Regions from separate parts of the Kitasatospora sp. NPDC089913 genome, predicted to be linked through region 4. Evidence: riboswitches for the same ligand, from Rfam matches in the RefSeq annotation. Region 4 holds a riboswitch; each other region holds the start of a gene.
What was found. A riboswitch is a leader RNA that binds a small molecule or an ion and turns the genes downstream of it on or off. The one in region 4 is predicted to bind cobalamin.
Positions count from the first base shown of each region.

Region 1 (6,970 bases), on a different contig from region 4:
TCACCTCCGTCGTCAACGTCACCAGCTTCGGCGAGCCCCTGGACAACGCCTACTGGGACGGCCGGAAGATGGTCTACGGAGGCGGCAGCGGCAAGTACCTCCCGTTCTCCGCCGCGCGCGACGTGGCCGGCCACGAGATGACGCACGGCGTCGTGAAGCACACCGCGGAGCTGGTCGGACTCGGCCAGTCCGGTGCCCTCGACGAGGCCGTCGCCGACTACTTCGGCAACGCCATCGAGGTGACCGGCCGAGGCATGCCGATGACCGACCCCAGGGCCGCGCTGCTCGGTGAGGACCTCTGCCGCACCGGCACCCCCGAGGCCTGCGCCGACCGCCGGCTGGACGACCGCCGCACCACCGTCGCCGACTACGTCGGAGCCCCCGCCGGGGTCGACAACGGCGGCGTGCACCTCAACTCCACCATCTTCTCCGGCGCGTTGTGGGACATCCGGCGCACCCTCGACCCGCTCCTCGCCGACCGTCTGGTCTACCGCGCGCTGGCCGAGTACCTCACCCCGCTGGACGACTTCGTCGACGCCCGCAACGCGGTGCTCGCCGCGGGCCGCGCGCTCGGCCTCGACCGTGCCCGGCTCCGCACCGTGGCCGCCGCCTTCGACGCCCACGGGATCAAGGCCGGCTGGCAGCGCCGGATCGGCGTGGACAGCCGGCCGCTGCTGCGCGAACTCTCCACCGAGAGCGTGGCGCCGGACGTCGCGGCCGGCCGCTGGGTGGCGGCCACCGCGGGCGAGGGCGCCAAGGGCAGCATGGCCGTGTACACGGGCGCCGTCGCCGGCTCCGCCGAGCCCGCCCGGCTCAGCGCGGAGGACGGCCGCTCGCACGGCTGGCCCGCGACCGACGGTACGACGGCCGCGTGGGTGGCGATGGGGCCGGGGGCCGACGGTGGTTGGGGCATGGAGGTGCTGGCCCGGCCGCTCGACGGTGGCCCGGCGCGCAGCGTCCAGCGCGGCGCGAACCAGTACTTCGGCGATGTCCGGGTCTCCGGTGGGGACGTCGCCTTCCTGATGACGGACTACGCCACCGGCCGCGGCGGGCCGGTGCTCTCCCGCGCCGGCGCCCCGGCGGTGCCGATCGCGCTGCCGGAGGGCCACCGGGCCTCCGCCCTCGCCTTCCGGGACGGCCTGCTCGCCTGGACCGAGAGCTGGCAGGTCGGTGAGCGGACGGTGAGCGCGCCGACGGTCTACTCGCTCGCCGCCGGCAAGGTCGTCGCCCAGTACGTGGTGGACGACGCGAACGCCGCCGCCGGGACCGAGGTCGGCAGCACCCGACTGGCCGGTGGCCGGCTGCTGTGGGTCGAGACCCCCTTCGACCGGACGAAGGGCAGCACGATCCGCTCCGGCGCGCTGGACGGCTCCGGGGTGAGCGACCTCCTGCCCGCGGGCCCGAGGCTCGGCACCGGCACCGAGCCGCGCCGGATCTCCGGCCTCACCGCCTCCGACCGGGCCGTCACCTTCGCCGAAGCCGCTCGCCCGGTGACGGGCGGCACCAGGAACACGGACCTGCCCAAGCTCTGGCAGCTCCCGCTCACCGGCGGCACCCCGGAGCGGATGTCCTGCAACCGGGGCGGCCAGTACTCCCCGGTGGCCGACCGGGGGACCCGGGTGGTCTGGCTGGACGCCACGGCGGGCCGTACCGACCTCGTCGTGCGCGAGCGCGCGGCCGGCACCTGCTGACCGAAGGCGGCTGCCCCGGGGACCCAAGGGCTCTCGACCCCGAAGCCCGGCCCCCGTCCGCCCCGGTCTCCCGCCCGGCCGCCGCATCCCTGCGGCAGCCGGGCGGGTCCTTGCCGTGACCGGACCGCCGCTCCCGCCGCAGCAGGCTCGTCGCCGAAGTGCTGGTACCGACGACCCGCCTGTGCGGTCCAGGTGACGGACCACCGCCCGCCGGTCCCGGCGGCCCGGGCCGCTGAGGTCCTGTCAGCCGAGACCCGGCGACGGCGATCCGACCTCGAACCGGCCTTGACCCTCTCTCGGCCGAGCCGACATCATGAGCCGTCATGTTCTGACTCCGCCGTCGGGGGAAGTCCGGTCGAATTCCGGCGCTGACCCGCAACGGTAGGCCGCCGACGGCAGTCGGTGGCGAGCCCGAGTACCCGTCGGCGGAGGCGTGTCCCCTCCTCCCGTCGTGGTCTGCGGCCAGGGGCTCCCGGAGCCGTCGGGCGGTCCGTCCCGCGCGGTCGCCGGCGGTCGCCCGTGCGCCCAGGCCCGGAAAGGCCTCGCATGTCCGACTCCGCGCTCCGCCGCCGCCCGCTCCGCCTGCTCGCGATATCCGCGCTGGCCCTGACCGCCACCCTCCCCGCCGCCACCGCCGCCCAGGCTGCCGCGCCCGTCCCGGCCGTCACCGCGCCGGCCGTCACCGCTGCGGCCCCGGCCTCCGGCGACAACGCCACCACCTACCGTCCTGACGCCGCCGCGGCCGGCTGGCTCGCGCGCCAGCTGGTCAACGGCGACCACTTCGAGTCGGTCTTCGACGGCACCGCCTACCCCGATCAGGGCCTCACCATCGACGCCGTGCTCGCCTTCGCCGCCGCGGGCAGCGCCGACCAGGCCGCCGCCCGCGCCACCGCCTGGCTCGCCCGCCCCGACATCCTGAGCGGCTACCTCGGCGACGGCACCACCGAGGCCTACGCCGGTGCCACCGCCAAGCTCCTGCTGGTCGTCGAGGTGCGCGGCGCCACCCCGTCGGCCTTCGGCGGCGTCGACCTGCCCGCCCGGCTGCGCTCCCTGCTGACGCCGAGCGGCCGCTTCTCCGACCGCTCCCAGTGGGGCGACTACAGCAACGCCTTCGGCCAGTCCCTCGCCCTGATCGCCCTCCAGCGCACCCCCGGTGGGGTACCGGCCCCGGCCGTCGACTTCCTGGCCGCCGCCCAGTGCGCCGACGGCGGCTTCCCGGTCTCCTTCGGGCAGGCCACCTGCACCGCCGACGCCGACGCCACCGCGCTCGCGGCCCAGGCGCTCGCCGCCACCGGCCGCAGCGCCAAGGCCAAGGCGGGCCTGGACTGGCTGACGGCCCACCAGAACACCGACGGCGGTTTCGCCGCGGCCGGTGCCACCACCTCCAACGCCAACAGCACCGGCCTGGCCACCTCCGCCCTGCTCCCCGGCGGACGGTTCATCAGCGGCCTCAAGGGCTGGAGCAGCCTGGTGAAGCTCCAGCAGGGCTGCTCGGCCGACCCCTCCGTGCGCGGCGCCGTCGCCTACGACGCCAGCGGCTTCAACCCCGCCAACGCCGCCCGGGCCACCGCTCAGGCCGTCCTCGGCCTCTCCGGCCAGGGCCTGGCCGGCCTCAGCGCCCACGGCGCCCGCCCGTCCGCCCCGACCCTGGCCTGCCCGGCCCCGGCCGTGCGCCCCTGACGGTCGCCCGCCCGCCCGTGACCCGCACTGCCGCCCGCCACACCCCAGGAGCACGCCCATGACCACCTCCGTCCACCCGGCCCGCCGTACCCTCGGCGCCTTCGCCACCGCTGCGGCCCTCACCGCCGGCCTGCTCGGCGTCTCCACCGCGACCGCCCCGCAGGCGCAGGCCGCAGCCTGTTCCGGCACCTCCGGCGTCACCGTCGTCGTCGACTTCACCGCCCTCGGTGGTGGCATCGAGACCGGCTGCGCCCCGGGCGACCCGGCGAGCGGCCTCGCCGCGATCACCGGCGCCGGCTTCTCCTACTCCTTCCACCCGCGCTTCCCGGGTTTCGTCTGCAAGATCAACGCCCTGCCGACGACCTGCACCAACCCCACCGGCACCGCCTACTGGTCGTACTGGCACGCCCCGCACGGCGGCCCGTGGTCCTACAGCAGCCTCGGCGCCGGCTCCTACAACCCGGCCCCGGGCGAGGTCGAGGGCTGGTCCTTCGGCGCCGGTGCCCAGCCGGGCATCACCGCGCCCTGACCCCGGCCCCGCTCTCCCCAGGGCGCGGTCCGGCCCGGACCGCGCCCTACCGGCCGGGCGTCCTCGGGGCCTCCAACTCCACGTGGTGGACGGTGAAACCGCCCTGCAGCACCGGGGCGAACGGCGCCGGAGCCATGCAGGTGCCGACCACCGGTTGGTAGGGCTTCTGGTCGGCGTCCAGGTCGAGATTGGCCACGCCCCAGGAGAATCCGAGGCGGGCGCCGTCGCGGCCGCTGCCCTGGTAGACGCTGAGACCGATCCGCTCCTTGCGGTTCTCGGTGTCCGAGCCGATGACGGCGGTCAGGGTGGCGACCGGGCCGCCGGTGCTCAGGCAGTCGACCTCGGCCTCGGCGCTGTGGACCTCGCCGGTGGCGGCCACGCGGTGGGAGTAGCGGACCGTGCCCACGGCATCGGTGGGCAGCCCGTTCGGCGAGTTCGTCCCCGGGAGGGGGCGGGAGTAGGGCTTCGCGCGGGCGTCGACGGTGAACCGGATCTCGTCGTCCGGGGAGAAGGCGTACGAGATCCGGGCGCTGCCGCTGACGCTCGCCGTCCGCTCGGGCCGGTCGCCCCGGCCGGCGGGCCCGGACTCGCCGGACAGGGAAACCGTGGACACGCCGTCCGTGGACAGGGTGTCGGCGGAGGCCGGCGCGACGCCCGAGAGGGCGGCGAGGGCCAGCCCGGCGGCAGCGGCAACCCGTGCGGTCCGAGCAGCCCGAGCGGCACGTGCGGTCCGGACGGCGGCACGGTTGTGGGTACGAATGCGGAACATGGTGGGTCTCCCTCCCCGGCGGCCCCGTCGGCCGCCCTCTCGATGCCCCCAATCCTGGTCGCGGCACCCCCACCCGCACATGTACCGATCGGCACATCTACCGAGCTCGCCCGGCGGCTCCACCCCTGCCGAACGGCAGGGTCGGAACCGACGACCCGTCAGCCGGTCAGCCGGTCAGCTCGTCAGCCCGTCGCCACCGGCACGCCCTCCGGCCGACCGGCCAGCAGCGCCGCCACGTGGTCGGCGCAGCGGACGGCGGCCTCGGCCATGGCACCGCGGGTCATCCCCGCGACGTGCGGCGTCAGCAGGGCGTTCGGGAGCCCGAAGAGCGGTGAGGCGAAAGCGGCGTGCTCGTGCTCGAAGGTGTCGACGGCCGCCGCCGCGAGCGGGTGCCCGGGATCGCGCAGGGCGTCGGCCAGGGCCGCTTCGTCGACGATCCCGCCCCGGGCGGTGTTCAGCAGGACCGCGCCCGGCCGCACCGACGCCAGTTCGCGGCGGCCGATCAGTCCCCGGGTGCGTGCCGTGAGCGGCAGGTGGACGGACAGCACGTCGCTGGTCGTCAGCAGTTCGGTGAGGGAGCCCGCCCGCCGGACGCCGTCCTCCTCGGCCGCCGGGCCGCGGCCGAGGCCGAGGACGGTCAGGCCCAGGGCGCGGGCCCGGCCGGCCAGTGCGCGGTCGGTCCGGCCGAGGCCGAGGATGCCGAGGGTCAGTTCGGACAGGGCCCGCGACGGTGACGCCGGAGTGCGCCAGTCGCCCCGGTGCGAAGCCGCGTTGTGCTGCACGAGGTCCCGGCTCAGGGCGAGCAGCTGGGCCAGGGCGAACTCGGCGACCGCGTCGGCGTTGGACCCGGGCGTGTGGGTCACGGCGACCCCGAGGCGGGCGGCCGCGCCGAGGTCGACGTGGTCGGTGCCCGCTCCGGCCCGGCCGATCACCCTCAGCGCCTCGGTCGTGCCGGCGGCCGTGGCGGCGAGGAACCCGGCGCGCATCGGCACCCCGGCCCGGGACTTGACGGCCCGGTGCCCGCCGTCGCGCAGGGTCGCGGCGATCAGGGCGGCCTCGTCGAAGGGGTCGAAGTCGGTGAAGGCCACCCGTCCGTCCCAGTCGTAGCGGGCGCGGGCCGGGTCCGCGACCCGCCGCAGGTTCAGGGTGACCTCCAGGCCGTGGCCGAGCAGCCGCTCCAGCTCCACGCGGAGCAGGTCCCCGGGCGCCGCGTCCAGCAACAGGATCCGGTTCCGTCCCACCGGGCCCCCGTTCCGCCCCACCGGGCCCCCGTTCTGCCCCGGCCGGATCCCCACGGACGCACGGCGACGCGGGGCGACGTGACGCGGTGCGGCACGGCGCGGCACGGTGCGGCGCGGTGCGGTTGCAACGAGGGGCGCGGGAGCTGATTGATGATCACTGCCGCTGCCAAGCTACCGCGCACCCGGGGGCTTGCCGCAAGGCCCCGGGGACGTCGGAGAATCACCGTCGAAACCGGAACAGGTGTGGCGGGAGGGGGCGGGATGCGTGTGGTGCTGTCGACGTACGGGTCGCGGGGGGACGTCGAGCCGATGCTGGGGCTCGCGGTGCGACTGCGCGAACTGGGCGCGGACGCAAGGCTCTGCGCGCCCTCGGACGAGGAGTTCGCGGCCCGGTCGGCCGCGCTCGGCGTCCCCGTGGTGCCGGTGGGCGACCCGGTGCGGGCGCTGGTGACCGGTGCGGCCCCGGCGGCGCCGGTGGACTTCCCCACCCGGGTGGCCCGGCTGACGGCGGCGTCCTACGAGGCGGTGCTCGGGCAGGCGGCGGCGGGCGGCGCGGTCGTCGCGACCGGGCTGTTCCCGAGCGCGGCCGGTGCCCGGGCGGCGGCGGAGACGGCGGGCGCCCGGTTCGTCTACGCGGGCCTGCAGCCCACCGTCCTGCCGTCGCCGCACCACCCGCCGTTCCAGTACCCGGGCCGGCCTGCGCCGCCCGCGGGGGCGGACAGCACGGAGCTGTGGGAGCTGGACGTCGAGAGCATGAACGCGCTGTTCGGCGGGGCGGTCAACGCGCACCGGACGGCGGTCGGCCTGCCGGTGGTGGAGAACGTCCGTGACCACGTCCTGACCGGGCGGCCCTGGCTGGCCACCGACCCGACCTTGGGCCCGTGGCTGCCGGCCGACCTCGACGTGGTGCAGACCGGCGCCTGGCTGCTGCCGGACCCGCGCCCGCTGCCCGCCGGTCTGACCGCCTTCCTGGACGCGGGCGAGCCGCCGGTGTACGTGGGCTTCGGCAGCATGCCGATGCGCGGGGCGGAGGACGTCGCCCGGCTGGCCGTCGAGCAGG
Region 1 covers NZ_JBIVGI010000023.1:149,068-156,037, reverse strand. The annotation lists gene ACIPYS_RS29465 (M4 family metallopeptidase) at 1-1,691, shown strand, start outside; cobalamin riboswitch at 1,994-2,133, shown strand; gene ACIPYS_RS29460 (peptidase) at 2,238-3,371, shown strand; gene ACIPYS_RS29455 (hypothetical protein) at 3,430-3,900, shown strand; gene ACIPYS_RS29450 (hypothetical protein) at 3,947-4,669, opposite strand; gene ACIPYS_RS29445 (NAD(P)-dependent oxidoreductase) at 4,852-5,910, opposite strand; gene ACIPYS_RS29440 (glycosyltransferase) at 6,172-6,970, shown strand, end outside.
Region 1: it holds a riboswitch for cobalamin, as region 4 does, so the genes downstream of both, ACIPYS_RS29460 (peptidase) here and ACIPYS_RS22475 (prenyltransferase/squalene oxidase repeat-containing protein) in region 4, are expected to answer to the same signal.

Region 2 (6,970 bases), on a different contig from region 4:
GGTGGGCGCCTCGACGGACTCCTCGGGGCCGCCGACCGTTCCGCTGCCGGTGCTGCCGTCGCCTCCGCCCGGACCGGTGCCGGCCCCGGCGCCGGCGCCCGCCCCGGCTCCGGCCTCGCCGCCCGCGCCCGCCCCGGTGCCCGCCGGGTCCACCGGGCACTTCCTGCTGCCCTCCGGCGCGCCCGTCCAGCTGCCCGCCCGGCCACCGCAGCAGCACGCCCCTGCCGGCCCGATCGCGGTGCTGCTGATCGGCCCCGCCGGCGCCGGCAAGACCACCGTCGCCCGGCACTGGGCCGAGCGCCGTCCCAGCCCGACCGCGCACATCAGCCTCGACGACGTCCGGGAGTGGGTGCAGTCCGGCTTCGCCAACCCGCAGTCCGGCTGGAACAACGCCTCCGAGGCGCAGTACCGGCTGGCCCGCCGGACCTGTGGCTTCGCCTGCCGCAACTACCTCGCCAACGGCATCTCCTGCATCATCGACGACGCGGTCTTCCCCGACCGCCCGGCGATCGGCCTCGGCGGCTGGAAGCGGCACATCGGACCCGGCATGATCCCGGTGGTGCTGCTGCCGAGCCTCGACTCGGTGCTCCACCGCAACGCCCGGCGCAGCGGGAACCGACGGCTCGGCGACGAGGAGGTGGCGCGGATCCACGGCCGGATGGCCGGCTGGTACAACTCCGGGCTGCCGATCATCGACAATTCCCACCTCGACGTGGCCGCCACCGCCGCCGAGCTCGACCGGGTGATCCTGGCCCGGCTGATGGGCATCCCGGTCCGCTGAGGGGCCCGTGCACCCGGCGGGTCTGTCGGTGCCGACTGCGATGATGGACGGGTCCTGAACGTTCCACCGGGGGAGCCGCGCCCGTGCCGGAAGGCCACATCATCCACCGCCTCGCCGCCGAGAACCACCGTGCCTTCGGTGGCCGGGCGGTCCGTGCCAGCAGCCCCCAGGGGCGGTTCGCGGACGCCGCCGAGCTGATCGACGGGCGGGAGCTGGAGGCCGCCGAGGCGGTCGGCAAGCACCTGTTCCTCGGCTTCGGCGAGGACGCCTGGGTGCACATCCACCTGGGCCTGTACGGCGGCTTCACCTTCGCCGCGATCGGCGACGGACCGGTGCCGCCCCCCGTCGGCCTGGTCCGGTTGCGGCTGGAGAACGACGAGCACGTCGCCGATCTGCGCGGCCCCAACACCTGCGAGCTGATCACCGGCGCCGAGAAGGCCGCGGTGGCGGCCCGGCTCGGCCCCGACCCGCTGCGCGCCGACGCCGACCCGGACGCCGCCTGGCGGCGGATGACGAGCAGCAGGACGACGGTCGCGGCCCTGCTGATGGACCAGAAGGTGCTGGCCGGGGTGGGGAACGTCTACCGCGCCGAGGTGCTGTTCCGGCACGGCATCGATCCGCACCGGACGGGGCGGGAGCTGCTCCGGGCCGAGTGGGACGCGATCTGGGCCGACCTGGTCGCGCTGATGCGCGAGGGCGTCGGCGCCGGCCGCATCGACACCGTGCGCCCCGAGCACACTCCCGAGGCGATGGGCCGCCCGCCGCGGGTCGACGACCACGGCGGCGAGGTGTACGTCTACCGGCGGGCCGGGATGCCGTGCCTGGTCTGCGCCACCGAGGTCCGGGCGGAGGAGCACGCCTCCCGCAATCTCTTCTGGTGCCCCTCCTGTCAGCCGGCGGGCGTCCCGGCCCGCTGACCGGGCCGTCGACCGGTCCGTAGACCGGGCCGCCGGTCGGCCGGGGTCAGCCGGTGGCCGCGTCGTGCTCGTCGTGCTCGTGCCGGCCGTGGTGCCCGGAACGCTCGTGCTGCTCGTGCTGCTCGTGCTGCTCGTGGGGCTCATGGGGCTCGTGGTGCGTGTGCCGCTCGGGAGTGTCGACGGCGCACGCGTCCAGCAGGGGGCGCAGGTCCGCGTCCACGAGCCGGTAGCGCACGACGCGTCCCTCCTTCTCGCCGATCACCGCCCCCGCCGTCCGCAGCAGCCGCAGGGCCTGGGACACGGCGGGGTCGCGCATGCCGGTGGCGACCGCCAGGTCGCTGACGGCGAGCGGCCCGGTGCGGTGCAGCGCCAGCAGCAGGGCGAGGCGGCCCGGGTCGGCGAGCAGCGAGAACCGCTCGGCCCAGGAGCGGACGTGGGCGGTGTCGCCGATCGCCGCGATGGCCTCGCAGACCCGGTGCCCGTCGATGGTGCGGTGGCCCGCGCGGTCGGCCGGAACGAGATGCATACGGGCCATTCTCGCAGGCCGGACGCTGTGATCCTGGACACCTGCGCAGGTGCGCAGCCTTGCAAGGGTCGTCGCCCGCCCCCTACGGTGTTGCCCGCCGTGGTGCTCGGGAAGACCGGTGACGGACCCTCAGGGGTTCCAGTCCGGAGCGGCCCTCGCCACTGTGATCGGGGGGAAGTGTCCGTACCCACGTCGCCACTGGGCGCCTCGCGCGTCCGGGAAGGCGGGTACGGGAGCCCCGTCAGCCAGGAGACCGGCCGCGGCATCTCACGAAGTGTTTCCACGAGGTGCTGGAGCGTGATCCCAGGATGACCCTGCCCGAAACCGTCGCCGCCCCGGCGGCGCCCACCGCCCTGCCCACCTTCCGATGGCGGCGGGAGGACACCGTGCGGACCGCCGGCCTGATGGGCGTGATCCTGGCCATGCACGTGGTGGCCTTCGGAACGCTGATCTTCCTGGTCGCGCCGGAGAAGTACGAGGTGGGCACGCAGGTCTTCGGGGTGGGCCTGGGGATCACCGCGTACACCCTCGGCATGCGGCACGCCTTCGACGCCGACCACATCGCGGTGATCGACAACACCACCCGGAAGCTGATGGCGGACGGCAAGCGGCCGGTCTCGGTCGGCTTCTGGTTCGCGCTCGGGCACTCCTCGATGGTGGTGCTGATGGCCGCCCTGGTGGCGGGCGGCGCGCAGCTGGCCAGCACTCTGATGGACGACGAGTCCAGCACCCACCAGTGGCTGGGCGTGGTCGGCACCTCGGCCTCCGGTGCCTTCCTCTACCTGATCGGCGCGCTCAACCTGGCCGCGCTGTTCGGCATCCTCAAGGTCTTCCGCTCGATGCGGGAGGGCCGGTTCGACGAGGCGGAGCTGGAGGACCACCTCAACTCGCGCGGCCTGCTGGCCCGGGTGCTGAACCGGGCGACCCGCTCGATCACCCGCCCCGGCCAGATGTTCCCGGTCGGCATGGTGCTCGGCCTGGGCTTCGACACCGCGACCGAGGTCACCCTGATGGTGATGGCGGGCTCCGGCGCGGCGTCCGGCCTGCCCTGGTACGCGATCGTCTGCCTGCCGCTGCTGTTCGCGGCCGGGATGAGCCTGTTCGACACCCTGGACGGCACCTTCATGAACTTCGCCTACCAGTGGGCGTTCTCCAACCCGGTGCGCAAGGTGTACTACAACCTGACCATCACCGGGCTGTCCATCGCGGTGGCGTTCATCATCGGGACCATCGAACTCGTCGGCGTCCTGCACGAGAAGTTCGACCTCACCGACCCGGTGACCGGCTGGATCGCGGACATCACCCTGGACAACGTCGGCTACGCCATCGTCGGCCTGTTCGTCGCCGTCTGGGCCGCCGCCATCGCCTACTGGCGCCTAGCCGGCGTCGAGCGGAAGTGGGCCACCCCCGCCACCCCCGCTCCCACCACTGCCGACCCGGCCCCCGCCACCCCCGCCCCCACCGGCGGCGCCGAGTAGTCCGGCCCGGGCCCGGGTGGGGGCGTTCGGCGGGCGGATCGGGGGCGGGGTTCGTAGGCTCGACCCATGGCTGATGCGTACGCGGGCCGGCGGGAGCGGTTGCGGGAGCACTGCAGTGCGTCCGGGACCGACGCGGCGCTGATCACCCGGGCGGCGAACGTGCGGTACCTCACCGGGTGTCCGCCGTGCGGGGCGACCCTGTTGCTGACCCGGGACCGGGCGCTGCTGGCGCTGCCCGACGACCTGCCGCCGGACGACACCGGGGAGCACCTGATCTCGCCCGAGGTGACCAGGCTGGAGGTGGCGGCCGGGGCGGACACCGCGCTGGCCGCGGCGGGCGCCGCGGCGGGGCTGCGGCTGGCCGGGCTGGCGGTCGAGGAGCACGATCTGACGGTCACCCGGCACCGGGCCGTGGCCGGGCTGGTCGAGGGCACCCGGCTGGCGGACGTCGGACAGGCGGTCGAGCGGCTGCGGGTGGTCAAGGACGAGTACGAGATCGCCGATCTGCGGATCGCGGCGGAGATCGCCGACCAGGCGCTCGGCGAGCTGCTGGAGTCGATCCTGGTCGGCCGGACCGAGCGGCACCTGGCGATGGAGCTGGAGCGCCGGATGATCGACCACGGCGCGGACCGCGCGGCGTTCCCGGTCTCGGTGGGCACCGGCAGCCACTCAGGGCAGCAGGCGCACCAGCCCACCGACCGCCGGGTCGAGGAGGGCGATTTCCTGACCGTGGTGCTCGGCGCCCGGTACCGGGGCTACGGGGTGTCGACCGCCCGGACCTTCGTGATCGGCGCGGCCCCGGCCCCCTGGCAGGTGGAGCTGCACCGGCTGGTGTTCCGGGCCCAGCGGGCCGGCCGGGAGGCGCTCGGCCCTGGGGTCGAGCAGCACGTGCCGGACCAGGCGGCGCGGGAGATCCTGCAGTCCGCCGGGCACACGGAGACCTCTCCGCACCCGGTCGGCCACGGTATCGGGCTGGAGATCCGGGAGGCACCGCGTCTCGGTCCCGCGGACATGGGTAAACTGGACAGCCGCGTGCCGGTCACCGTCGGCCCGGGGGTCCACCTCCCGGGACGCGGCGGGGTCCGGATCGAGGACACGCTCGTCGTCCGCCCCCTTGAGGAGGGCGGTCCCGAGCTGCTCACCATCACCACCAAGGAGCTCCTCGCGCTGTGACGCTCCCGCGGCACAGGACGCGTTCCTTGGTTCCTTGACAGCTATATCCAGGAGTAAGTGCGCCCGTGGCTTCCACGAACGATCTCAAGAACGGCATGGTCCTCAAGCTGGAGGGCGGCAAGCTCTGGTCCGTCGTCGAGTTCCAGCACGTCAAGCCCGGCAAGGGTCCGGCCTTCGTGCGCACCAAGCTCAAGGAGGTCCTGACGGGCAAGGTCGTCGACAAGACCTTCAACGCGGGCACCAAGGTCGAGACCGCCAACGTCGACAAGCGCGGCATGCAGTTCTCGTACAAGGACGGCGAGAACTTCGTGTTCATGGACATGGACACCTACGACCAGCTGACCATCGAGCCGGTCGTCGTCGGCGACGCCGCCAAGTACCTGCTGGAGGGCTTCGAGGCCCTGGTCGCGACCAACGAGGGCGCGGTCCTCTACATCGAGCTCCCGGCCGCGGTCGAGCTCGTCATCGCCGAGACCGAGCCGGGTGTCCAGGGCGACCGCTCCACCGGTGGCACCAAGCCGGCCACCCTGGAGACCGGCGCCGAGATCCAGGTGCCGCTCTTCATCACCACCGGCGAGAAGGTCAAGGTCGACACCCGCGACGGCAGCTACCTCGGCCGGGTGAAGTAAGTCCGTGTCGTCCGCACGCACCAAGGCCCGCACGCGAGCCTTCCAGATCCTGTTCGAGGCCGACCACCGCGGGGTCGACCCGCTGACGGTCCTCGCCGACTGGGTGGCCCGGGCCCGGGAGCCCAAGCCGGACGAGGGCACCCCGCAGGTCGCCGAGTACACCATGGAACTGGTGGAGGGGTACGTCCAGTACGCCCGCCGGATCGATGAGCTGATCTCGCAGTACGCCGTCGGCTGGACGCTCGACCGGATGCCGATCGCGGACCGCAACGTCCTGCGGCTCGGCGCCTACGAGCTCATCTGGGAGGACGGCGTCCCGGACGCGGTCGTCGTCGACGAGGCGGTGGAGATCGCCAAGGAGTACTCCACCGACGACTCCCCGGCGTTCGTCAACGGTCTGCTGGCCCGCTTCATGGAGCTCAAGCCGAGCATCCGCCGCTGAGGCGCGCACCCGCACCGACGGCCGTCGGACCGGAAACGGTCCGGCGGCCGTTCGGCGTGTTCACCCGTTCGGCGTATGGTGGCCCTACTCGCCAGTAACCTGGTGCTCCGGCGGCCCACGCCCGCCGGCGACCCCGCAGTGAAGGGCAGGCCACCCCCCATGACCACGGCGATCCGCAGCGAGTTCGATCAGGGCATCGCCCTCACCCCGCACCCGGACGAGCCCGGCCGCTACGACGGCGACCTCGGCGCCGGCTGGCAGATCGGCGGCGGCGTCAACGGCGGACTGCTGCTGGCCGTCGCCGGCCACGCGCTCTCGCTCGCGCACTCGGCCCGCCAGGAGAGCGCCGGCCACACCGACCCGGTGTCGATCAGCGGCTACTACCTCTCCGCCGCCACCCCCGGACCGGCCACCGTGCGCACCGACGTCGTCCGCACCGGTCGCACGCTGTCCACCGGCACCGCCGCACTCAGCCAGGACGGCGTGGAACGGCTGCGGGTGCTCGCCACCCACGGCGACCTCGCCACCCACGACGGCGAGGTGCGGACCAGTGCCACCCCGCCGCAGCTGCCGCCGCCGGACCAGTGCATCGGCGTCGAGCACGCGCCCAAGGAGCTGATCGCGCAGGCCGCGCTGCTGGAGCGGTTCGACATGCGGCTCGACCCGGCGACCATCGGCTGGGCGCTCGGGCAGCCGTCCGGCACCGGCCGGATCCAGGGCTGGTTCCGGCTCGCCGACGGCCGCGAGCCCGACCCGCTGCTGCTCCTGCTGGTCGCCGACGCGCTGCCGCCGGTCACCTTCGACCTCGGGATGCCGGGCTGGGCGCCGACCGTGGAGCTGACGGTGCATCTGCGGGCCAGGCCCGCGCCGGGCTGGCTGCGGGTCGTGCACGCGACCCGCAACCTCGCGGGCGGCTACTTCGAGGAGGACGCCGAGGTCTGGGACGAGACCGGCCGACTGGTCGCGCAGTCCCGGCAGTTGGCGCGCGTGCCCAGATAGTCGCCGCTTGCGGCGCGGGGTTTCC
Region 2 covers NZ_JBIVGI010000008.1:209,011-215,980, reverse strand. The annotation lists gene ACIPYS_RS15655 (AAA family ATPase) at 1-781, shown strand, start outside; gene ACIPYS_RS15650 (Fpg/Nei family DNA glycosylase) at 865-1,698, shown strand; partial or broken gene ACIPYS_RS15645 (ArsR/SmtB family transcription factor) at 1,889-2,224, opposite strand; cobalamin riboswitch at 2,308-2,501, shown strand; gene ACIPYS_RS15640 (HoxN/HupN/NixA family nickel/cobalt transporter) at 2,533-3,702, shown strand; gene ACIPYS_RS15635 (Xaa-Pro peptidase family protein) at 3,769-4,875, shown strand; gene efp (elongation factor P) at 4,941-5,504, shown strand; gene nusB (transcription antitermination factor NusB) at 5,509-5,946, shown strand; gene ACIPYS_RS15620 (thioesterase family protein) at 6,106-6,945, shown strand.
Region 2: it holds a riboswitch for cobalamin, as region 4 does, so the genes downstream of both, ACIPYS_RS15640 (HoxN/HupN/NixA family nickel/cobalt transporter) here and ACIPYS_RS22475 (prenyltransferase/squalene oxidase repeat-containing protein) in region 4, are expected to answer to the same signal.

Region 3 (6,970 bases), on a different contig from region 4:
CCCGCGCGTCGGTGAAGGAGGTGTCCGGCGCGGGGACGAACGCCCGGCCGGCCGCCGTCGCGACCTCGCGCAGCAGCGCGCGCCGGAAGCCGTCGTTCTCCAGCGCGCCGTGCCAGGTGGTGCCCAGGACGGAACCCACCCGGCAGCCGTCGAGGAACGGCTCGCCGCCCTCGACCGCGACGATGCCGTGGTGGATCTCGTAGCCCTCGACCCGCTCCCCGAACGCCTCGCCGACGGGCCGGCCGAGCACCTTCTCCACGCCGAAGCGCACGGACGTCGGCAGCAGCCCGAGGCCCTCCACCGGGCCCGCCTTCGACTCGACCTCGTCGACGATCGAGCCGGCCAGCATCTGGTAGCCGCCGCAGACGCCCAGCACCGGCAGCCCGGCCGCCGCCCGGGCCCTCAGCACCGGTTCGAAGCCGCGCTCGCGCAGCCAGCCGAGGTCGGCGACGGTGGCCCGGGTGCCGGGCAGCACCACCAGGTCGGCGTCGGCCAGCTCCTCCGGCCTGGTGGCCCAGCGGACCAGCACACCGGGTTCCTGGGCGAGCGCGTCCAGGTCGGTGAAGTTGGACAGCCGGGGGAAGCGCAGCACCGCCACCCGCAGCACGTCGGCGCCCAGCGGGCCGCGCGCGGCGGTCCGGTCGACGACGGTGGACAGGTCGAGCGAGTCCTCCGCGTCCAGCCAGAGGTCCGGCAGCATCGGCAGGGTGCCGAGCACCGGACGCCCGGTCAGCTCCCGCAGCATCTCCAGCCCGGGGGCCAGCAGCCGTGCGTCGCCGCGGAACTTGTTGACGAACCAGCCGGCCACGTGCCGCTGGTCCTCCGCCGACAGCAGCGCCAGCGTCCCGTACATGGCCGCGAACACGCCGCCGCGGTCGATGTCCCCGACCACGACGACCGGCAGGCCGGCCGCGGTGGCCAGGCCCATGTTGGCGATGTCCCGGTCCCGCAGGTTGATCTCGGTGGGCGAGCCGGCGCCCTCGCAGACCACCACGTCGAAGCGGCGGCGCAGGTCGGCCAGGCACTCCAGGGCGCGTTCCAGCAGCAGCGGCTTGCGTTCGCGGTAGTCCAGCGCGCCGACCTCGGCGACCGGGCGGCCCAGCAGCACCACCTGGCTGCGGCCGTTCGCGCCGGGCTTGAGCAGCACCGGGTTCATCGCCGCCTCCGGCTCGACCCGGGCGGCCTGCGCCTGCATCACCTGGGCGCGGCCGATCTCGGCTCCGTCGGCGGTGACGAAGGAGTTCAGCGACATGTTCTGCGCCTTGAACGGCGCGACCGAGACCCCCTGCCGCGCCAGCCAGCGGCAGATGCCCGCCGTGACCACGCTCTTGCCGGCGTCCGAGGTCGTCCCGGCGACCAGCAGTGCCTTGCTCATGCCCGGTACCTCCGCTTCCTGATCAGCGCCGCCCGCAGCAGCAGGTGCCCGGCGACGGTCGTACCCAGGGCCAGCGCGCCCACCCGCCGGGAGAGCACGCAGGCCCGCTCGATGTCGTCCACCCCGACCGGGCGCAGCCCCTCGCCGAGCACCGGCCGGTGCTCCGTGCGATCGCCGTACCGGAGCGTCCCGCCGAGGCGGACGCCGACCGCGCCGGCGAAGGCCGACTCGGCCTGGCCGGCGTTGGGGCTGGGGTGCGCGGAGCCGTCCCGCCGCCAGATCCGCCAGGCGGTGCGCGGTTCGGGGGCGGCGGCCACCGTCAGCAGCGCGGTCAGCCGGGCGCCCGGCCAGCCGGCCACGTCGTCCAGCCGGGCCGAGGCCCAGCCGAACCGGGCGTAGCGCGGCGAGCGGTGACCGACCATCGCGTCCAGGGTGTTCACGGCGCGGAACGCCAGCAGCCCCGGGGTACCGGCCAGGCCGCCCCAGACCAGGGCGTTCACCACGGCGTCGGCGGTGTTCTCGGCCACCGACTCGACCACCGCGCGGGCGATCTGCTGCTCGTCCAGGGCGCTCGGGTCGCGTCCGCACAGGTGCGGCAGCCGTTCCCGGGCCGCCGTCAGGTCACCGGCCGTCAGCGCGCGGCCGACGGTGCGGGCCTCCCGGGTCAGCGAGGTGCCGCCGAGCACCGTCCAGGTCGCGGCGGCGGCGAGCGCGGCCCGGCCGAGCGGCCGTCGGGCCAGCAGCCGGTCGGCGGCCACCGCGCCGGCCGCGACGGCGCCCACGCACAGCGCGGTGTAGGCGGTGCCGGCCGCGCGGTCGTCGCGCCACAGCAGCCGCTCCAGCCGACCGGCCGCGCCGCCGAAGCCGGCCACCGGGTGGCCGCGGCGCGGATCGCCGAACCGGGCGTCGGCCAGGTACCCGGCGACGGCGCCCGCGCCGAACGCGGCGGCCCGGGTCAGCGGGCGCAAGGGAGGGCGGGTGGCGCGGTCGGCGGAGTGCTCGGGGGGAGGTCCCGGCCCGGCGGGGCAGCCTGCATCGCGTGCGTGTCCTCACTCAGGGTCCGCGCCCTGGATCGACGTACCGGGGGCGAGAGTCTCCTGGCTCCCGGGTCGGACGCGCTCCCGGGCCTTCCGGCGGCCGCTGACGGCCCTCCGTGGCTGAACTCCGGTCGTGCTCCCCGGTGACAGTGGCGGGACCGCGCCGGACTCGCACCGGCTTCCTCTGCTTGCCTCCGTAATGGCTGAAGGATCCCATCACGGGCCCGAAGGGGGAGTCAACCGAGGTCGCGGAGGGGTTGGTCACACGCCGGGGCCCTCCCGGCGGCCGCCCCCGTGCCCGCCCCGGCACCCGCTCGGCACCCGTCCGCCACCCGCCCCGGCGGCCCGCCGTGCCCCGTCGCTACCTCCGAGGCCGCCCGCCGCCGGACCGCGCCCCGCTGTGCGATCCTCCACCCCCGCCGGGCGGCGCGCCCGCCCCGCTTCGTGCGTTCGTCGGCTGGGGCACCACCCGGCGCCGCGCCTACCGTCGGGACCCATGCGACCCCAGCGCTCCCACCTCTTCGCACGTCCGGCCCGGTCCGCCCCGCCCGCCCCGCCGCCCCCGGTGCCGTTCTCGCCCGCCGCCGTCCGCGCCCACCGCGCCGCCCTCGGCCTGACGCCCGAGCAGGTCGCCGAGGGGATGGCCGCGCACGGCGTCCGGCTGCTCCCGGCCCACGTCCTCGGCTGGGAGAACGGCGGTCCGCCCCCCGGCGAGGAGGAGTTCCTCGCCCTGGCCCGGGCGCTGTGGTGCCCGCCCGAGCAGCTGATGGGTGTCCGCCCGGCGAGCCTGCGGGACTTCCGGCTCGCCCGCGAACTGAGCCAGGACGGCGCGGCCCGCCGGATCGGCGTCCCGGCCGGGGAGTACCGGCGGGCCGAGGTCACCGGCCAGTGGGACGGCGACGCCGAGCCGACGGCCGCGCTCGCGCACGTGCTGGGCCTGACCCTGCGGGAGCTGGTCGCGGCCACCGGCCGCCGGGAGGAGCTGGACCGGCGGCTGCGGCGCTGCGTGGACGGCCGCTGGCAGGCGCAGGTCGGCGCGATCGTCCGGATCGTGCCGGTGGACCGGGCGGACCTCGAGGCCGTCCTGCCCGTGCTCCAGGACGAGCGGCAGGTGCCCGCGCACTGGGGGTCCGGCGGCTGGGGGCCCGCCGAGGGGGCGGCCGCGCCGTCCGCGGCCGGGGGCCCGCCGGTCGAGCACTTCTGGGAGCTGCTGGCCCGACGGGAGCCCGCGATCCCCGTGTGATCCGGCGTTCGTTCTGGCACTCTCGTTCTGACGATCCCGGTGCGGCCCTCCCCGCGCGGCAACCCGTACGGCCGTGTCCTGCTGGCCCGGCCGGGTCGCGGCCAGTGGACTGGGCTGTGACGTGGGTCCGGACACCGGTCGGCCCAGAACCGAGCAGCGGGGAGCGAGTATGCGTTGGGGAATCGCGGCCACCGTGGCGGCCGCCGCGGTCGGCACCGGGGCGGCCGTCCTGGTGATCGGCCGCCGGGCCTCGGAGCGGATGGTCCGCCCGGCCGGGGCCGCCCGGGAGCGGACCGGCCCGGTCGTGGTCCAGAGCCTGGGGGCCGGGCGGATCACCTTCACCCGGAGCGCGGAGAGCGAGCGCCCCGGGCGCTGGGCCGTCGAGTGGGGGGAGGACGGGCACGCCGTCGTCGAGGAGGTCCTGCACCGCGACGAACGGGGCGTCACCCGCCGCCTGGTCCGCGCCGACCGTGGCACCCTCGCCCCCGGTACCGAGGTCCGCTTCACCCCGCGGGTGTACCTCGGCGACCCGGCCTCGGCCCTCGGCCTGACCTTCGGCGAGACCGCCGTCGAGGGGGAGCTGGGCGCGCTGCCCGCCTGGTGGCTGGACGGCAAGCGCGGCACCTGGGTGATCCTGGTGCACGGCCCGGACGCCGACCGCGCCCAGGTGCTGCCCGTCCTGCCCGTGCTGCGGCGGCTCGGCCTGCCCGCGCTGGCGGTCAGCTACCGGGGCGACGCGGGCGCGCCGGCCTCCCCCGACGGCCTGGGCCACTTCGGCGAGACGGAGTGGCGGGACGTCGAGGCGGCGATCCGGCTGGCCCTGGACGGCGGCGCGGGCCGGGTGGTGCTGTACGGCTGGTCGCTGGGCGCCACGATGGCCCTGCAGGCCGCCGCCCGCTCGGACTTCGCCTCCTCGGTCAGCAGCCTGGTCCTGGACTCCCCGGTGCTGGACTGGCCGGCCACGGCCCGCCGGGGCGCGGCCAGGGCCGGGTACCGGGGCGCGGCCGCCGAACTCGGCGCGCTGGCCGCCGAGGGCCGGACCGGCGTGGATCTGGCCGACTTCGCCCGTCTCGCGGAGGGCACCGACCTGCGGGTGCCCACCCTGGTGCTGCACGGCCCCGACGATCCGGTGGCGCCGTTCCGGGCCGCCGAGCGGCTGGCCGCGAGCCGTCCGTCCCTGGTGAACCTCCAGGCCTTTCCCGGCGGCGACCACGCCGCGCTGTGGAACACCGACCCGGACCGCTACTCCGAGACCCTGCGCCGCTGGCTCACGCCCTTCTGCTGAGCCGCCGCCCCCGTCGCCCCCGCCGCCCCGGCTCCGACCCCGCCGGGTGCTCCCCGCCGCGTCGCGCGGGGCCGGGGAGCCGGGGGGAGCGGGTGAGCGGCCGGCGGACGGAGGGCGGCGCGCGGGCCGCCCGGGACCCCCTCCGGACCACCGGCCCCTCCGGGCCGCCCCACCTGGCATGGACCCGCCACAAAGATCAAGCCAGTCGGTTTGGGCTCTGTTGCCCGATCTTGTCGATCCCCCCGCGCCCCCGCCCCGCCCCGCGCGGACAACCGGATGTGACAGAAGGCCGGTACAAGGGGAAGACTGCTCGACGTGACGTCTCGGAATCCGCGCGACCGTGATGCCCCGCTCCCGCCGACCAACGGTTCCGGCGCGACGGTGACCCGTCTCCCCGGAACGGCCCACCGCCCCGCCGGCGCGAGGCCGGGGAGCCAGGGCGTACCCCGCCGACGAGGCCCCGCCCCCGCCCCCGGCCGAGGCCGGGTCCCCGTCCCGGAGGGCTTCCCCGCACCCGCCGAGCTGGCCCCGCTGGCCCGCCGGATGCTGGTCGACGCCGTCCGGATCGCCCGCTGGGCCGGCGACCTCGAGGAGGTCGACAAGCGCGGCGAACTGCTCCCCGAGGACGCCCGCGCCGCCGGCCGCGCCCTCGCCATGACGGTGGGCGCCGCCGCCAAGGCCTGGGGCCAGGCCCTGCTGGTCGGCCTGGTCGAGCCCCGCGACGGCGGCGCCGTCCCCGGCTGGCGCCTGCACGCCTGGGAGCACGACGACGAGGCGGTGATCCGCGGCTGGTCGACCCTGTTCGACGCCTGGACCCTGCTCGCCCCGGTGCCGCCCGCCGCCCTGCGCGGCGTGTTCGCGGTCCTCGCCGGGCAGGCCGTCGACCAGGCGCCCCAGCTGCTCTCCTTCCTGCACCTGGTGGACGGCCCGGTCGCCGACGTCGAGCTGCTGGAACTGCTCCGGCGCGGCCTGGACGAGCGGCGGGTCGGCGGCGGCGAGGGCGCCTTCGGCCTCTCGCCCGTCCCGCACGCGGCCTCCGCCGTCTCCGCCGTCCGCGGCACCTGCCGCGAGCCGCAGATCGACACCCCGGCCTCGCCGGCCGACGTCGCCGCCGTCCTGGACTGGATGCTGGACGGCCTGGCCGCCGTCGGCGCGCTGGTCCGCGAGGACAACGCGGCCGAGCTCTCGCCGCTCGGGCACTGGGCGGTGCGGGCCAAGCTGGAGGAGATCTGCACCGTCGCGCAGACCGCCGCCGGCCACATCGAGCAGAGCGCGATGGAACTGCTGAGCGCCTGCGCCGACTACTCGCCGGGCCCGGCCCGCGCCGAGTACCGGGCCTGGCTGGCCGCCCGCCCCGCCGACCGGGCGGTGGCCGAGCTGCTGGAGGCCGCGCAGGGCGAGGACGCCCTGGTGCGCGGCCTGGCCTTCGAGGCGCTGAGGGTGGCCGGATCCACCGCCGAGCAGGCCGTCCGGGCCGCCGTCGACGAGCCGGTGCTGCGCCCGTACGCGCTGCTGTGGCTGGCCGAGCGCTCGGACGAGGGGGTCTCGCCGGCCGACGTGCTGGGCGCGGAGGACGCCGCCTGGCTCTGGGTGGACACCGCCGCGGCCGTGCTGGACCACGGGGAAACGGAACTTCTGGTGGGCCATGTCGAGGGCGCCTCGGCCGGTGATCCGGTGCGGCTGTTCGCCCGGGCCCGGCAGTCCGGGCACCCCCGGGCGGCCTCGGTGCTGACGGCCGTCTCCGGCGTCCACCCGGACCCGGCGGTGGCCCGGGCGGCCCGCCGCTCGGCGTTCAGCGTGCACCGCGGCGGTGCCTGAGCGAGCGGTTCGCGCGGACGGCGCCAGGACATGCGGAAGGGCCCGGCTCCCCGAGGGGAGCCGGGCCCTTCCGCATGTCCTGCGGCGGTCGTCAGCCGATCCGCGACTCCGCGCGGCGGGCCCGCACGTCGCCGACCTTCTGGCCGACCTTGCGGCGGATCACCAGCAGCGGCGCCATCGCGGCGAGCGCGATCTGCGCGAACGCGCCGATG
Region 3 covers NZ_JBIVGI010000007.1:76,874-83,843, reverse strand. The annotation lists gene ACIPYS_RS13490 (cobyric acid synthase) at 1-1,375, opposite strand, end outside; gene ACIPYS_RS13485 (cobalamin biosynthesis protein) at 1,372-2,343, opposite strand; cobalamin riboswitch at 2,446-2,645, opposite strand; gene ACIPYS_RS13480 (helix-turn-helix domain-containing protein) at 2,909-3,655, shown strand; gene ACIPYS_RS13475 (S9 family peptidase) at 3,825-4,940, shown strand; gene ACIPYS_RS13470 (hypothetical protein) at 5,256-6,758, shown strand; gene ACIPYS_RS13465 (CDP-alcohol phosphatidyltransferase family protein) at 6,850-6,970, opposite strand, start outside.
Region 3: it holds a riboswitch for cobalamin, as region 4 does, so the genes downstream of both, ACIPYS_RS13485 (cobalamin biosynthesis protein) here and ACIPYS_RS22475 (prenyltransferase/squalene oxidase repeat-containing protein) in region 4, are expected to answer to the same signal.

Region 4 (6,970 bases):
CCACCATTCTGCCCACTGGTTGAGACCGGCACCGTCACACGGACGGACTGTCGGAGGCCGCGGTGACGGGCGGTCAGGCCGCCCGGTGCGTGCGGCGGCGGGCCGAGAACCGGCGGGCCACGAACACGGTGGCGACCGCCGCGGCCGTGAAGAGCAGCGTGTTGGCCACGACGCCCGCGTCCGTCAGCCAGGCGGGGTCGGAACCGTCGGGCAGTCTCGTTCCGGTGAACAGGCCGCCCACACCGGTCAGCAGGCCCCGGACGACGTAGACCGCCACCAGGGCGACGAGCCCGACGGGCAGCGTCAGGACGACGGCCGCGAGGTAGAACCGTCCGTTCCCGGTCGCCCCGCCCAACGCGGCCGACACCGCGACCAGGGCGACGTAGCACGCCGCCGCCCACCTGGAAGTCCTCATGTGGAACCGTCCCCCTGCTCGAATGTCCGGCGGTGCGGTGGCGCCGCACGGTGATGCTCCTCGCTGCCGCGCGTTCCCGCCACCCCGGCGGAACGAGCGGTGGGCCGCAGGCCCCTGCTACCGCGCCCGGGGACCCGCGACCCGCGGCGTGTCCTGGATCAGCTGCCGTACCGCAGCGAGACGGTGTCGCCGACGTGGACGGTCGTGGCGCGGGTGGCGGCGGCGGCCGTGCCGCCGTCCAGGACGACCTTCCAGGTGGACGGACCGCTGTTGGCGGTGCCGTTGATCGCGGTGATGGTGCCCGCGCCGGTGGACGGCGTGACGGAGGTGACGCAGCCGCTCGGCGTGGCGGTGGCGGCGGCGTCGAGGACGTCGCCGAGGGTGACGGTGCCGCCGGTCGGGGTGAGGGTGACGGCGCAGACCTTCGGCGTGGCGGTGCCGTTGTCGACGACGAGGGCGAGGCGGGCGGCGGTGCCGGCGGTGAAGGCGGAGGTGGCCGCCCACGCCGGTTCCCCGGCCGCGACCGGTGCGGGCGGGGTGGCGGTGAAGCCGGCGCCGGCGACGGCGCGAAGCCCGTCGACGGAGGCGTAGGCGGAGGGGACGGTGTCGGTGGACAGGTACTTGAAGCCGCCGCCGGGCTTGAACTGCTGGGCGATCAGGAAGTCGACCGGGGTCTTGCCGGTGCCGCTGGTGAAGTCGGTGCCCTGGGGGTTGATGCCGCAGGCGTTGAGGCCGGAGACGGCCCAGCCGTTGGAGTCGGTGTTGGCGCCCCACATGGCGTTGAACGCGCCGGAGGACAGCAGCTTGCCCTTGAGGAAGTTCTTGGCGGCCACCACCGCGGCGTCGGTGTTGGGGACGCCGCCGACGCACAGGGAGGCCATGGCCGCGCCGGTCATGTCGATGTCGCTGCCCTTGCCGAGTTCGGTGGGGTCGCCCGCGGCCTTGCTGTAGTTCCAGCCGCCGTCGGTGTGCTGGTTGGCGCGCACGGCCGTGACGGAGGCGTCCAGCAGGGCCTGCGGCACGCGCTTCGTCCCGCTCTGGGTCTTGGCGCCGCCGAGGGCGAGCAGCCCGAAGACCGTGCCGTTGAAGTTGGCGGACGGGCCGTAGTAGCCGGGTTCGGCGGTCTGCCAGTACGCGACCAGGTCGGCGATCAGGTTGCGGCCGGGGCCGACGCGGGCGGGGTCGATGCCGGCGGCGTAGGCGTTGAGGGTGCCGCGCTGGTAGTCGGTCGCGACGGGGGAGGCCCCGGGCCAGCCGGCGGCGGCGAGCTGGTTGCGGTAGACGAGGCGGGCGTTCTTGGTGGGGTCGCCGCCGGGGGTCACGTCGGCGGCGGCCGTGCCCGCGGCGGCGAGGGCGCTGAAGGCCCACTCGTTGGAGAGCCCGCCGCCGGTCACGTAGCTGCCGTCGGCGGCCTGGAGGGACTTCAGGTAGGTCACACCGGTGCTCTTGGAGGTGGCTATCTGGGCCGGGGTCGCGGTCGCGTGGGCCGGAACGGCCGACAGGACCAGGGCACCGGCCGCCACCGCGACGGTCACCGCGGAGGCGGCACGGGACGGGACGGAGCGCGGGAGGGCGGGAACGGGCACGGGGACTCCTCGGAGTGGCGGGCGCCGATCCGGCCCCGGCCCGGGCGCCGGTGCGGCGCGGGGCGGTGGGGCGGCGGCCGCCCGGATCGCGTGGGCTGGCTGTCGCTGATGCTGCGCGGCCGGGCGGGCATCCGGGCTCGGAGCGACGCCGCGCGCCGCTCCACACCGCTGCGCGTCAGCCCCGGATTCGCACCGGGTTCCCCCGCTCGGCCACCGGGGACGCTACCGCACCGCCGGAGGGACCACGAGGTGGGGAAAGCGACATGACGCACCGTTGACGCTCCTCCTACCCCCATGGTCTGATGAACCGATTTTTTCTCCTCGGCAGTCAGGGGAAGCCGGTCCGATTCCGGCGCTGACCCGCAACCGTAGATCCGTCCCCAGCGGCGGATGAGCCGGAATGCCTGCGCCGAGGTCCTGTTCAGGAGTGCTTGCGTCGTCGTGGACTACGACGCGGTCCGGGCGGTTCCTCGTGCGAGGGGCCGTCGGCTGCGTCGTGCGACCCGATGACCGATCGGGGAGTCGCCAGTGAGGCCCAGCAGCAGTCGTACGAGCCACGGATTCCGGGGGCTCGCGTCCCTCGTCGCGGCCAGTGCCGTCGCGGTCGCCGCGGGCGGCACCGTGCTGATCGGACATCCCGGCCGGGCCGCCGCCGACCCGATCGAGGAGTGCACGGCCACCACCGGCGCGATCGTCGCCGTCGACTTCGGCCACTGGGGCGGCGGCGTGGTCCGGGGCTGCGACGCCCACCCCACGACCGGCATGAACCTGCTGCACAACGCGGGCTTCGGCACCACCGGCACCGAGCACGACGGCCCCGGCTTCATCTGCCGGATCGGCAACGGGACCTTCGACAGCGGGACCCAGTACCCGACCGTGGCCGAGGAACCCTGCACCACCACCCCGCAGGCGACGGCGTACTGGTCCTACTGGATCGCGGAGGCCGGCCAGGACACCTGGACCTACAGCCGCTACGGAGCCCTGACCCAGAAGCCCAAGCCGGGCGAGGTCGAGGCCTGGGTCTTCGGCGGCACCGACATCGGCGGCACCAGCGGGGCGCCCACCTTCACCCCGGACTCCGTCCGCGCCAAGAACACCGGGCCCTCGCCGTCGGCCACCGCGTCCCCCTCCCCGAGCCCGACCGTCCCCTCCACCAAGCCCGGCGACCCCGCCGCGGCGGCCGCCTGGCTGGCCGCCCAGCTGGTCAACGGTGAGTACATGGGCAACTGGGCCTTCGAGGGCGCGGACTTCCCCCGGACCGCCCAGACCGCGATCGCCCTCGCCGCCGCCGGGACCCAGGACCCCGCCCTGCGCAAGGTCGTCGCCTACCTCGCCGCGCACATCGACGAGTTCCTCTTCCCGGACGGACCCGCCGGGAAGCCCGACTCCAGGGCCGCCGCTCTGCTGGCCCTGGTCGCCGAGAGCACCGAGGGCGACCCCCGGGCCTTCGGCGGCCGCGACCTGATCGCCGCGCTGACCGAGCACGTGTGCGCCGCCCAGGGCGAGAACGGCAAGTGCACGGCCGCCGGGGACTTCTACGGCGCGGCCTCGCCCTGGACCCAGGCCTGGGGCGTGATCGCCCTGCGGCGCGCGGGTGTGACGCCTACCGCGTCGGTGCTCGCGCGGTTCGCGGTGCTCCAGTGCGCCGACGGCGGGATCGCCGGCTCGATGATCGTCGCCGGGGACAACTGCGAAGCCGACCCGGTGGCCACCGGCCTCGCCGTCCTCGCCCTGCGCGGAACGGGCGGGGGCGAGGCCGTCGCGAAGAAGGCCGCCGACCGGCTCGTGGCGGGCCAGCAGGCCGACGGTTCCTACGCCCCGTACGCCGGGGCCCCCGGTGACACCGTGAGCACCGCCGCCGCAGCCCAGGCCCTGCTCGCCATCGGGCAGGGCGCCAGGCAGAGCGCCGCGAAGGCATGGCTCGGCGGCCGGCAGGGCAAGGACGGCGGCTTCCTCCCCGACGAGTCGACGACCGACGCCGACCCGGCCGCCACCGAACAGGCCGTGCTGGCGCTGACCGGCACCGACCCCAGTACCGTCCGCCACAACCCGAACGGCGCCACCACCACCCCGACCGCGCCCGCGGGCCGGACCCCCGACCTGGCCAGGGGCAGCGCCTACCTGACCGCCCCGGCGAACCTGATCGGCGGCCACTACTACGAGGCGTTCCCGGACTTCGCGGACTTCGGCCTCACCATCGACGGTGCCTTCGCCCTCGCCGCCACCGGAGCGGACGACGCGGCCCTGCGCCGGATCGTCGACTTCCTCGACCAGCAGGGCAAGGACACCGGCGAGCGCACCGTCAACGACTGGACCGGCATCGGCACCGAGTACGCCAGCGGCGGCTCCATCGGCAAGGAGGCCCTCCTGGCCGAGGTCGTCGGCCGCGACCCGCGGGCCTTCGGCGGCCACGACCTGATCGCGGCCCTGGCCGCGGCGGTCTGCGCCAAGGCCGACGACGCCACCGGCTGCGCCGGACCCGGCAACTACACCTGGGCCACCTCGGTGTTCTCCCAGGCGCTCGGCATCATGGCCCAGTACCGGGCCGGCGACGCGGCCAACGCCGCCGCCGCCGTCACCTACCTCAAGAGCCTCCAGCACGCCGACGGCTCCTGGCCGAGCCTCGTCCCCGCCACCGGCGACTCCGACGTGGACAGCACCGCGATGGCCGTGATGGCCCTCGCACTCGTCCCCGGTGACGAGGCCGCCCGGGCCGTCGACAGGGGTGTCTCCTGGCTGGCCGGCCGGCAGCTGCCGGACGGCGGCTTCCCCGGCGCGTCCGGCAACTCGACCAACTCGGCCGCCCTCGCGATCCAGGGCATGACCCTCCGCCAGTCCGCCTACGCTCCCCGGATCGCGAAGGCGCTCGACTCCCTCGCCGGACAGCAGAACGCCGACGGCGGCTTCAACGTGGCCTCCGAGGGGCAGCAGGGTTCGGACGTCCGGGCCTCCACCCAGGCGGTGGGCGGCGCGACCGGGATCTCCTTCGGCACCCTGCGCCGCGAGCTCGGCGGCACGCCGACGCCCACCCCGACCGCGACGGCCACGGGGACGCCGACCGGTTCGCCGACGCCCACCGCGACGGGTACCCCGACGGCCACGGCCACGCCGACCTCGACCGGTACGCCGACGCCCACCGCGACGGGTACCCCGACGGCGACGGCCACGCCGACCTCGACCGGTACGCCGACGCCCACCGCCACGGTCACCCGGACCCCCAGCCCCACGGCCACCGTCACGGCGACATCGACATCGACGGCGACGGCGACCGGTACCGCCTCCTCCTCCCCGTCGCCCACCGGTTCCCCCGTGCCCCCCGGCATGTCGGTCACCCCGCCCGCCGGCGGAAGCGTCGTTCAGCCCGTCGAGGGACCGCTCGCCGGTGGTGTCGACGGTCCGCGGAACGGCGGCGCGGTCCCGGCCGGACCGGTGCAGGCCCGCACGGGCACGGGGAGCCTGGCCACCACCGGAGGCGAGGCGCTCGGACTGGCGAGTGTCGCGGCACTGCTGACCGCCGCCGGAGCCGGTGCGGTCCTCGTCGCCCGCCGCCGCGCGGGCTCGACCCCGGGGCGTCACCGGTGATCCGGCGGATCGGCCGACTGGTCGGAGCCGCCGCGGCGACGCTCGCCCTCGCGGCCGGAGGAATCGGCGCGGCCACGACGCCGGCGGTCGCGGCCCCGCTGCCGATCGAGCAGTGCACCACCACCTCCGGTGTGGTGCTGGCGGTGGACTTCAGCAAGTGGGGCGGTCCGCTGCTGCGTTCCTGCGGCACCACCCCCACCACCGGGTACACGCTGCTGAACCAGGGCGGCTGGAAGACCACCGGCACCGGGCACGACGGTCCGGCGTTCATCTGCCGCATCGGCTACAGCGGCTTCCAGGGCGGCAAGCAGTTCCCCACCCCGGACCAGGAGAAGTGCGTCCTGACCCCGCCGGCCACCGCGTACTGGTCGTACTGGCACGCGGATCCGGGCCAGAACGACTGGTCGTACAGCCAGTTGGGCGCGATGAGCTACCAGCCCAAGCCCGGCAGCGTCGACCTGTGGATCTTCGGCGGGACCAACATCGAGGGCACCGAGGGCCGGCCGACCGTCGCGCCCGACACCCTGCGCGCGCACAACACCTCGACCGGCGGTGGGACGGGCACGCCCCCGGACCCGACCCCGCCGCCGACCGACCCCGGGACGGGCGGCAACGGCGGCTCCACGAGCGGTGGCACGGCCGGCGCGACGACCGGCGGCGCCGCCTCCTCGGGCGGTTCCGCCTCGTCGGGCGGAGCCGCCGCCACCGGCGGGAGCGGTTCCGCCGGAGGAACCGCCTCCTCCGGCGGTGGCACCGGATCGGGAGGCTCCTCCGCCGGCGCCGGCGCGAGCGGAGGCGGCAGCGCCGGAGGCGGAAGCGCCGCGGGCACCGGCACGAGTGGGGGAGGTGCGAGCTCGGGCGGTACGAGCGGCGGCGCCACGACCCCGAAGAAGCCGTCCACCGGGGCGACGACCCCGAACGGGACCTCCGGCGGCGCCGGACGCCCCCGGCCGGTGACGCCGGAGGCCGGGGCCCCGGCCCCGGTGCCTACGGATCCGGCACCGGAGAGCGCGGTGCCCCCGCCACCGGACGGCGCGAGCACGGAACCGCCCGCCCCGGCCCCGGCGGAGACGCCCGAGACCGTCGAGAGCACTCCCGCGGTGGCGCCGACCGACACTCCGACGGCCCCGGCGCCCGCCGCGGCGGCCGGCCCGGTGGTGATGAACGCGGCCCCGGCCGCCGACGCGCCGCACGACTCCGGGTCGATCGTCCCCGCCGTGGTGGGCGTCGTCCTCCTGGTGCTGCTGGGCCTGACCACGCTGGCTGTCGGCCGCCGTCGCCGGCGACAGGCCGAGTGACCGGGTGAGCACGCTCGACAAGCCCGCCGCCGCCCTCCCGCGACCCGCCTCCGCGCGGGCCGGGGGAGGCCGGCGGATCCCGCGCGACC
Region 4 covers NZ_JBIVGI010000014.1:204,032-211,001, forward strand. The annotation lists gene ACIPYS_RS22465 (hypothetical protein) at 74-415, opposite strand; gene ACIPYS_RS22470 (hypothetical protein) at 574-2,001, opposite strand; cobalamin riboswitch at 2,127-2,204, opposite strand; cobalamin riboswitch at 2,287-2,428, shown strand; gene ACIPYS_RS22475 (prenyltransferase/squalene oxidase repeat-containing protein) at 2,530-5,583, shown strand; gene ACIPYS_RS22480 (hypothetical protein) at 5,580-6,881, shown strand; gene ACIPYS_RS22485 (CbiQ family ECF transporter T component) at 6,886-6,970, shown strand, end outside.